DNA from 3 places in the Virgibacillus dakarensis genome. Region 2 is predicted to be linked to each of the others. Evidence: riboswitches for the same ligand, from Rfam matches in the RefSeq annotation. Region 2 holds a riboswitch; each other region holds the start of a gene.
What was found. Region 2 has a riboswitch for S-adenosylmethionine ahead of CZ382_RS15280 (PLP-dependent aspartate aminotransferase family protein). Riboswitches for the same ligand answer to the same signal wherever they lie in the genome.
Positions count from the first base shown of each region.

Region 1: it holds a riboswitch for S-adenosylmethionine, as region 2 does, so the genes downstream of both, metK (methionine adenosyltransferase) here and CZ382_RS15280 (PLP-dependent aspartate aminotransferase family protein) in region 2, are expected to answer to the same signal.
Region 3: it holds a riboswitch for S-adenosylmethionine, as region 2 does, so the genes downstream of both, CZ382_RS01915 (homocysteine S-methyltransferase family protein) here and CZ382_RS15280 (PLP-dependent aspartate aminotransferase family protein) in region 2, are expected to answer to the same signal.

Region 1 is NZ_LT732554.1:2,515,701-2,518,876, forward strand. Features, by position in the region: gene pckA (phosphoenolpyruvate carboxykinase (ATP)) at 1-943, opposite strand, end outside; SAM riboswitch class I at 1,133-1,239, shown strand; gene metK (methionine adenosyltransferase) at 1,356-2,555, shown strand; gene asnB (asparagine synthase (glutamine-hydrolyzing)) at 2,716-3,176, shown strand, end outside.
Region 2 is NZ_LT732554.1:1,123,262-1,126,437, forward strand. Features, by position in the region: gene CZ382_RS15280 (PLP-dependent aspartate aminotransferase family protein) at 1-1,467, opposite strand, end outside; SAM riboswitch class I at 1,632-1,748, opposite strand; gene CZ382_RS15285 (hypothetical protein) at 1,861-2,124, shown strand; gene rarD (EamA family transporter RarD) at 2,233-3,147, opposite strand.
Region 3 is NZ_LT732553.1:369,345-372,520, reverse strand. Features, by position in the region: gene cysK (cysteine synthase A) at 395-1,309, shown strand; SAM riboswitch class I at 1,427-1,524, shown strand; gene CZ382_RS01915 (homocysteine S-methyltransferase family protein) at 1,615-2,664, shown strand; gene CZ382_RS01910 (cyclase family protein) at 2,707-3,176, shown strand, end outside.

The DNA of each region.
Region 1 (3,176 bases), 1.4 Mb from region 2:
TTAATATCGTGTCGTCATAGTCCGGCAGCCGTGATTCTTCATCAATGATGACATTTTCCAGGACGGAGCCAAACCGGATTGCATTAAAAATTTGTGGTTCCTTTTCATAGGAAAGGTTGATACATTTCGCATAACAGCCGCCTTCAATATTAAAGACGCCATTTGGGCTCCAGCCGTGTTCGTCATCGCCAATTAGCCGGCGATATGGATCAGCAGACAGTGTCGTTTTACCTGTCCCGGACAGGCCAAAGAATAACGCGACGTCACCTTCCTGACCAACGTTTGCCGAGCAATGCATGGATAAAATATCCTTTTGCGGCAGCAAATAATTCATAACCGAGAAAATCGATTTTTTGATTTCTCCGGCATATTCCGTTCCGCCGATTAAGATGATCCGGCGCTTGAAGGAAACGAGAATGAACGTTTCCGAGTTTGTTCCATCGACTGCTGGATCTGCTTTATATGTTGGTGCAGAGACCACTGTAAATTCGGCTTTATGTGTTTTAAGCTCTTCATCTGACGGTGTAATAAATAATTGTCTGGCGAACAAGTTGTGCCATGCATATTCGTTAATAACCTGAATCGGCAGGCGATGCTTTTTATCTGCTCCGGCAAACCCCTTAAAAGAATATAATTCGTTCTTATCTTTCAAAAAGGCCACAACTTTTTCGTATAGCCGGTCAAATTTATCTTCATCAATTGCCTGGTTCACAAGACCCCAGTCGATAAATTGTTCACAAATGTCATCCTTTACGATAAACTTATCTTTAGGTGAACGTCCAGTATATTTTCCGGTAGTTGCCTGGATAGCACCGGTTGCCGTTAATATCCCTTCATTTCTGGCCAATATTTTTTCTACAAGACATGGTACCGATAAGTTGTGCTGGATGTTCCCTTGTGCTAAAAGTTCATCTGCCAATGTTGATCGTTCCATCGATTTCATATATGATACCTTCCTTTTTGATGGATTTTTATCGTCCTATATACGTTTTACTGCGAATCTGGTTATTAGTATAACACATTTATTTAATTAGTCCATACTAATTTAATGTTTTATTTAAAATGTTATGCAATGGCTGTGAAAAGTTGACAGAAGGGAGGGATTTCGGGTAGGATATAGTCTGAACGGACTCTCTTATTCAGAGCTGGTGGAGGGACAGGCCCGATGAAGCCCGGCAACCATCACAATAGTGAAAAGGTGCTAATCTGATGCAAGGATATTTCCTTGAACAATAAGAGCGAAAGGCCACAACTCCTTTCCTCATGCATGCAGGAAAGGCTTTTTTGTTTTTAAAGGAATATTTACTGAAATATATAGAGTTCCGTACCACGATTTAAAGGGAGAGATTTGGCCTATGGCTGCAAATCGTCGTTTATTTACATCTGAATCGGTAACAGAGGGCCATCCAGATAAAATTTGTGACCAGATTTCAGATGCGATTTTGGATGAAATTTTAACGAAAGACCCGAATGCCCGTGTTGCCTGTGAGACTACAGTGACTACAGGATTAGTATTGGTTTCAGGAGAGATTTCTACTAGTACCTATGTAGATATTCCCGCCATTGTTAGACAAACCATTAAAGATATTGGCTATACAAGGGCAAAATTCGGATTTGATGCAGAAACATGTGCCGTGCTTACGGCAATTGATGAACAATCACCGGACATTGCTGGTGGGGTAGATACTGCATTGGAAGCACGTCAAGGAAAAATGTCAGATGAAGAGATTGCTGCAATCGGTGCAGGGGATCAGGGCTTAATGTTTGGCTTTGCTTGTGATGAAACGGAGGAATTAATGCCATTGCCGATAGCGTTAGCACATAAATTGGCAAAACGATTGGCAGATGTCCGGAAAGATAAAACACTTGCATACCTAAGACCTGATGGGAAAACCCAGGTAACAGTCGAATATGATGAACAGGATAACCCGGTAAAGGTGGATACGGTTGTTATTTCTACGCAGCATCATCAGGATATCTCAACCGAACAGATTGAAAAAGATTTGATTGAGCATGTTATTCGTCCAATTGTACCTGTGAATTTATTAGATGAAACAACCAAGTATTTTATCAACCCGACCGGCCGCTTTGTTATTGGTGGGCCACAAGGGGATGCCGGATTAACGGGTCGGAAAATTATTGTCGACACGTATGGCGGCTATGCCCGGCATGGCGGAGGCGCATTCAGCGGAAAAGATGCAACAAAGGTAGATCGTTCAGCAGCATATGCCGCTCGTTACGTGGCGAAAAATATTGTAGCTGCAGGACTTGCTAAAACGTGTGAAGTACAGCTTGCCTATGCGATCGGTGTTGCTGAACCGGTATCGATAGCGATTAACACATTTGATACCGGAATTGTCAGCGAAGAAAAGCTGGTGGCAGCGGTCCGGGAATTGTTCGATTTGCGTCCGGCAGGCATCATCCGCATGCTTGATTTGCAACGACCAATTTTCAAAAATACCGCCGCATACGGACATTTTGGCAGAACCGACATCTTATTTCCGTGGGAGAGAACGGATAAGGTTGAAGAATTGAAGGCATTAGTGAAGAAATAATTTCAAATTGAAAATAGATCACGTCTTCTGATTAAAGGGAGGACGTGATTTTTAATAATTTTTGATATTATTTGAGGGCTCTTTCCATATCGAAATAAACAATCATTTATGGTATACTCGGGAAAGGTACTATTACGAATCTTGAGAGTGAGGCTAGAGCATGTGTGGATTTATTGGGATGATCCGCAATCATCCGAGTATGCCTAATGAAGAGACAATACATGTATTTGAACAGCAAAACAATATTATCACCCACAGAGGGCCGGATGATGAAGGTTATTTTCACGATGAATATGTATCATTTGGGTTTAGACGTTTAAGTATTATTGATATAGAAAGCGGCCAACAGCCATTGAGCTATGATGATGAAAAAATATGGCTTATTTTTAATGGTGAAATTTATAATTATGTAGAACTGCGTGAGGATTTAATAAAAGAAGGGTATTCCTTTGCAACAGAGTCAGATACTGAAGTAATTGCCGCATTATTTGCTAAACATAAAGAACAGGCGTTTACTTATTTGCGAGGTATGTTTTCTATTTTGGTATGGGATAAGGAAAACGAAACATTATATGGTGCGCGTGACCCGTTTGGTATTAAGCCATTGTTTTACCGGGAAAC
Region 2 (3,176 bases):
GTCATTTACCGTTACAATTTGATATCCGAGTCGTTTTAATTTATCCGTTTGCAGCCCTGAGTCATTTTCCTTGCTGATGACAGCGATTGCCTTTTGTCTTACATTCCCACCTGTCCGGTCAAATGGCGAAGAAAGCAGCCATTTGACAGCGTCCTCGTTTGTTGTTTGGAATGAGGCTTTAGAATTGGTTGACTTGGCAATAGCTTGGTCCAGGTCAACTAAAATATCATGAACACGCTCAATTCCAATTGACAGGCGAACCAGTTCTTCTGATACACCACTTTTTTGTAAATCTTCCGGGCTTAATTGCTGGTGTGTGGTGGATGCCGGATGGATAATCAGCGATTTTGCATCACCAACATTGGCAACATGTGACCATATCGAAATATTGTCGATTAATTTTCTTCCCGCTTCACGGCCGCCCTTTATACCAAATGTAATAATGGAGCCAAAACCGTTTTGTAAATACTTGGTTGCTAAAACGTGTGCTGGATGATTCGTTAATCCCGGATAATTAATCCATTCTACAGCTGGGTGATTTTTTAAATATGCGGCAACCTCTTCTGCATTTTGATTGTGACGTTCCACCCGCAAATGCAACGTTTCCAGTCCTTGCAGAAGCAGAAAGGCATTTTGCGGGCTCAGGCATGCTCCGATATCGCGCAAAAGCTGTACGCGTAACTTTGTGGCAAAAGCGGCTGAGCCAATATCGGCATAGCGTATCCCATGATAGCTTTCATCTGGTTCGGCAAAGCCAGGGAATTTTTCATTATCCCAGTTAAACCGTCCGCCATCAACCACAATTCCACCAATTGAGTTGCCATGCCCACCAATCCATTTCGTGGCAGAATGGATGACAATGTCTGCTCCCCACGTTAATGGTTTGGCACTGTATGGTGTTGCAAATGTATTATCGACAATTAATGGAATGTTGTTGCCGTGGGCGATTGCTGCAATCCCTTCGACATCGAGAACATTAAGACTTGGGTTTGTAATAATTTCACCATATATTGCTTTCGTTTTCGGAGTGATGGCAGCTCGAATCGCCTCGAGGTTTGTTCCGTCAACGAATTTGACATTTATCCCATACCGTGGCAGTGTAATGGCAAACAGGTTGTATGTTCCGCCGTACAGGTTGCTGTCGGCAATAATCTCATCCCCTGCACCTGCCAGGTTAAGTATGGCTAGTGTGATAGCCGACATACCGGATGATGTGGCAACAGCAGCAACCCCGTCCTCCAGCTGTGCTAAACGCTCCTCAAGAACAGCGACTGTAGGATTGCCGATTCGTGTATAAATGTTGCCTGGCTCTTGCAGGGCGAATAAGTTTTGCGCATGCTCCGTGTCGCGGAACACATAGGAAGTAGTTTGGTAAATTGGTACTGCCCGAGACCCGGTTGTTGGGTCTGGTTCCTGTCCTCCGTGAAGTAATAGGGTTTCCTGATCGTGAAAATGAAAATTTGTCATGAAAAACTCCTCCTTTTTAATTTGTGTTCAAAAAGTCGCCGCTTCAACTGGTGACTTTTTGAACGTCTCTTTTAATAGTCGAAAGCTTCGGTCAAATAAGGATAGAGAGAGGGGAAAATAAAAAGCCCCCTTCCTAAGAAGAGGGCGTATCATCAACGTTCCTCCTCTTATCTTCCAGATCGTAATTGACCTGTAGGATGTAGCACCTTTCAGATCTGATGTCCAGTCTGATGGTTGCCGGGCTTCACAGGGCCTATTCCCTCCACCACTCTTGATAAGAGATTAAAGTTTGGAAAATTTAATTTAACAAGAATTATATACCTGACTTTGGCTATAAGTCAACTGTTTTTTAAAATTATTTTTTTAGGGTACCGGATTGCAAGAATGCAGGGCTTGGGGGAGAAACATCAACCGGAAAGCAGAAATATCAGCGGGAGAGCGAAAATATCAGCGGGAGAGCGGAAATATCAGCGGGAGGATAGGAACATCAACCGGAGAGCGGAAATATCAGCGGAAGCGTGGAAATATCAGCGGGAGGGCGGAAGCATCAACCGGAGGGCAGGAACATCAGCGGGAGAGCAGAAACATCAACCGGAGAGCAGAAATATCAGCGGGAGGGCGGGAAACATCAGCGGGAGGGCAGAAACATCGGCCTGAGAGCGGAAACATCAGCGGGAGGGCCGGAACATCAACCGGAGAGCAGAAACATCAGCCGGTGCGCGATGCTCCGTCCATCCACTGCCAAGAACGATCCGCTGACCTTCCTCAACTAGACATTCGTTTCTCCACGCGTTTTAACGGGCGCCGCTGTGCAGAGCTCATATAAATAATTAGTGCAATCCAAATTAGCGAAAACGATACGAGATGGGCACGTGAAAATGTTTCATGATAAAGAAACACACCCAATAGCAGCATAATGGTTGGGGCAATGTATTGCAGAAAGCCAACCATTGATAACGGAATTTGTTTTGCGCCGCTTGCAAATAACAATAGCGGAACAGCTGTTGCAACTCCGGCACCAATCAACAGGAGCGAAGTACTGGTGAAAAGACTATCCATCGTTAACACATGATTCGGTATCGCGATCAAATAAATAAGGGCAATCGGGGTTACGATCATCGTTTCAATTGCCAAACCGAACATTGCACCGATATCAACAGTTTTTTTCAATAACCCATACAGTCCGAAGCTAATCGCCAGCAATAAGGAGATCCATGGGAATACTCCATAGCTGACAGCAAGATTAATGACCCCGATGGCTGCAACGAGAAATGACAATAGCTGTCTTCGTGTTAATCGTTCTTTTAAGATAATAATTCCCAGCAAAATACTGATTAGCGGATTAATATAATACCCCAGACTTGCCTGAATTACATGGCCATTGTTGACAGCCCAAATATAGGTAAGCCAATTGATACTAATCACGATCGATGCAGTCGTGATACCGAACAATTTCTTTTTATTCTTAAAAATTGCTTTACATTCCTGAATAAATCCGGGCCATTTGCGAACAGAGAGAATGACCGCAATCATAAAAACAAATGACCAAACAATTCGATGGGCAAGAATGACGCCAGCAGGAACATTGTCGACCAGCTTCCAGTAAATTGGCAGGAATCCCCAGAGCAAATAGGCAAAAGCAGTATAGATAATTCCAAGTTTCTTATCCGTTTGGTTCATATTGTTTCCCTCTCAATCTGTTAAAGTAC
Region 3 (3,176 bases), on a different contig from region 2:
CTAATAGCCTAAATATTTTTAGATAAGAAAAGCGCAAGCGCCCGTTTAGTGGCGTATGTGCTGGACTGAACCGAAGGAGATAAAGGAAACACGGTGAGCTGAGGCCTACAGGACGTAGGTCAGTTCGGTGTTGCGACAGGACGTCGCGGTTTTAACCGAACTTCCCCTTTTACCGATGTTGACTTATCGTACGGAGGCGGGTGTTGTCCACTAGCCGCTGGGCGCTGGAGCTGGACATGGCCACTCTTGATCATGAATTAATATCGCTAAAAATTATACTTTACTTATAAAAAGGAGACAAAAGGTTATGAATATCGGGATGAAATTTGTTATCATATAGTAAACCACTAGGAATTATTATGTAAAAATATATGTACACAGGGAGCTGTTTTATATGAAAGTTGCGCAAAACATGACAGAACTGATTGGCGAAACACCTGTTGTCAAATTAACCAAACTCGTCCCTGAAGGAGCTGCAGATGTTTTCATCAAATTAGAATCGTTTAACCCGAGCAAAAGTGTGAAGGACCGTGCAGCCTATAGCATGATCAAAGTTGCCGAAGACATGGGGTTAATTAAGCCTGGGGATACAATTATTGAACCAACCAGCGGCAATACCGGGATTGGTCTGGCGATGAATGCTGCAGCAAAAGGATACAAAGCCATCATGGTCATGCCGGATAATAGCACTTTGGAAAGAAGAAATATCTTAAAAGCCTATGGAGCTAAGGTTGTCCTGACCCCTGCAGATGAAAAAATGCCTGGCGCAATTAAAAAAGCACAGGAACTACAAAAAGAAATTCCTGACAGCTTTATCCCACAGCAATTCGAAAACGAGGCAAACCCGGATATTCACCGGACAACAACAGCACTAGAGATATATCAACAAATGGATAGGAAATTGGATGCTTTTGTTTGTACAGCCGGAACAGGTGGAACGATTACTGGTACAGGCGAGGTTTTGAAAGAAAAAATTCCAGGGTTAGCCATCACCGTTGCCGAACCAAAAGGATCACCTGTACTTTCAGGAGGAGAACCAGGCAAACATAAATTAGTTGGAACAAGTCCGGGATTTATCCCCGAAATACTTAATACCAGCATTTATGATGAAATTATGCAAATAGAAGACGACGATGCAGTTAACATCTACAAAAAACTTCCACGGGTGGAGGGACTCTTTATCGGGTTATCCGGGGCAGCAGCCGTTTATGCGGCAATTGAGGTTGCCAAACGTTTAGGAACCGGGAAGCAAGTACTCTGTATGGCACCGGACAGCGGGGAACGTTATTTGAGTATGGATTTGATTTAAAGTCTATGACAACTAACCAATGAATTATCGGTGCTGTTATAAATTTTCGATATTTCTCTTGACATTCGTTCGTTTCCCCGATATAGTATGGATTAAGTTTTTAATTAAATATGAATTTTCTTATCCAGAGAGGTGGAGGGACTGGCCCGTTGAAGCCTCAGCAACAGACATTTGTACTGTGCTAATTCCAGAAGCGTTAGGCTTGAAGATAAGAAGAGCTGTTGATGTAATAACGAACCCTCTTCTTACTGACAGAAGAGGGTTTTTGTTATTGGTAAAAACCAACTAAACAGGGAGGAATAAAAATGAAGCGAAATTTGGAAGAACGTCTACGTGATGGAACCGTCATTGCAGGGGAAGGCTATTTATTTGAATTGGAACGAAGGGGGTATTTACAAGCTGGTTCCTTTGTTCCCGAAGTAGCATTGGATAATCCTGAAGCGCTTAAACAAGCATACAGGGATTACATGAATGCGGGTTCCGATGTTGTATTGGCTTTTACATATAACGCGCATCGGGAAAAGATGCGCATTATCGGTAAAGAAGAATTGCTCGAACCATTAAATAGAAACGCAATCCGTTTAGCGAAAGAGGTTGCCAAGGAGCATCCGGTTGAAGAAGCATTGGTTGCCGGCAACATTTCCAACACTAATCTGTTTGATCCGGAAGATCCGGCATCAAAGGAACGGGTTCGGGGCATTTTTGCAGAAATGGTGCAATGGTGCAAGGAAGAAGGAGTTGACTATGTTAACGGGGAAACATTTTATTACTATGAAGAAGCGTTAATCGCCTTGGAGGAAATTACGAAACAAGGATTACCGGCTGTCATTACGTTTGGACTGATGGGCGAGAATATTTTAAGAGATGGCTACACGGTAGAAGAAGCATGCAAATTCCTTTCCGCAAAAGGGGCGCTCGTTGTCGGGATGAATTGTTTCCGTGGGCCTGATACGATGCAGCCATATCTTGCTAAAATACGGGAGCATGTCAATGGCTATATTGCCGGTTTACCGATCCCTTATCGAACATCAGAAGAGCACCCAACGTTTTTCAACTTGCCTGATGGCGGATGCAGTTGTCATTTACCGTTAGAAACGACTTTTCCGACCGCGCTAGATCCGCTTTATCATAATCGCTATGAGTTGGCGACATGGGCAAAAGAGGCAAAGGGTATTGGCCTTAATTACATTGGCCTATGCTGTGGGGCATCCCCAGCAATGCTGCGTGCCGTAGCAGAAGCTGTTGGTGTTGAAACCGTTAATTCCAAATACTCGCCGGACATGGAGAAGCATTTCTTGTTTGGAAAAGACAAAACATTGAAACAGCATAATTTGGACTATCGCTTAAAGGCCTAATAGGATGTTCAAATTTTACGAAGCAAACATGGGGTGATCTTTTTGACAAACGAATTACTGAAAGCTGTTCAACTTATTAAAGAAAAAGAGTGGGTTGACCTGACACATGCTTTTGACCCGGAATCGCCACACTTTTCCGCATTTGAAGCGGCTAAATTTGAAACATTATTCGATCACGATGACGGATTTTTTGCCCAACGGTTCACATTTCCCGGGCAATATGGCACACATCTTGATGCGCCAATTCACTTTGTCCGCAACACTAGATATTTAGATGAGCTGGATTTAAAGGAATTCTTTCTACCGCTCATTGTGATCGATAAATCCAGAGAGGCAGCGGAGAATCATGACTATACGTTAACGGTTGAGGATGTAGTAGCGTTTGAAGCGGAATACGGAGAAATCGAACCGGGTTCATTTGTCGCATTGCGGACGGACTGGAGCAAGCGCTGGCCTGATCAGGAAGCGTTCGACAATAAAGATGCTGATGGCAATAATCATGCTCCCGGATG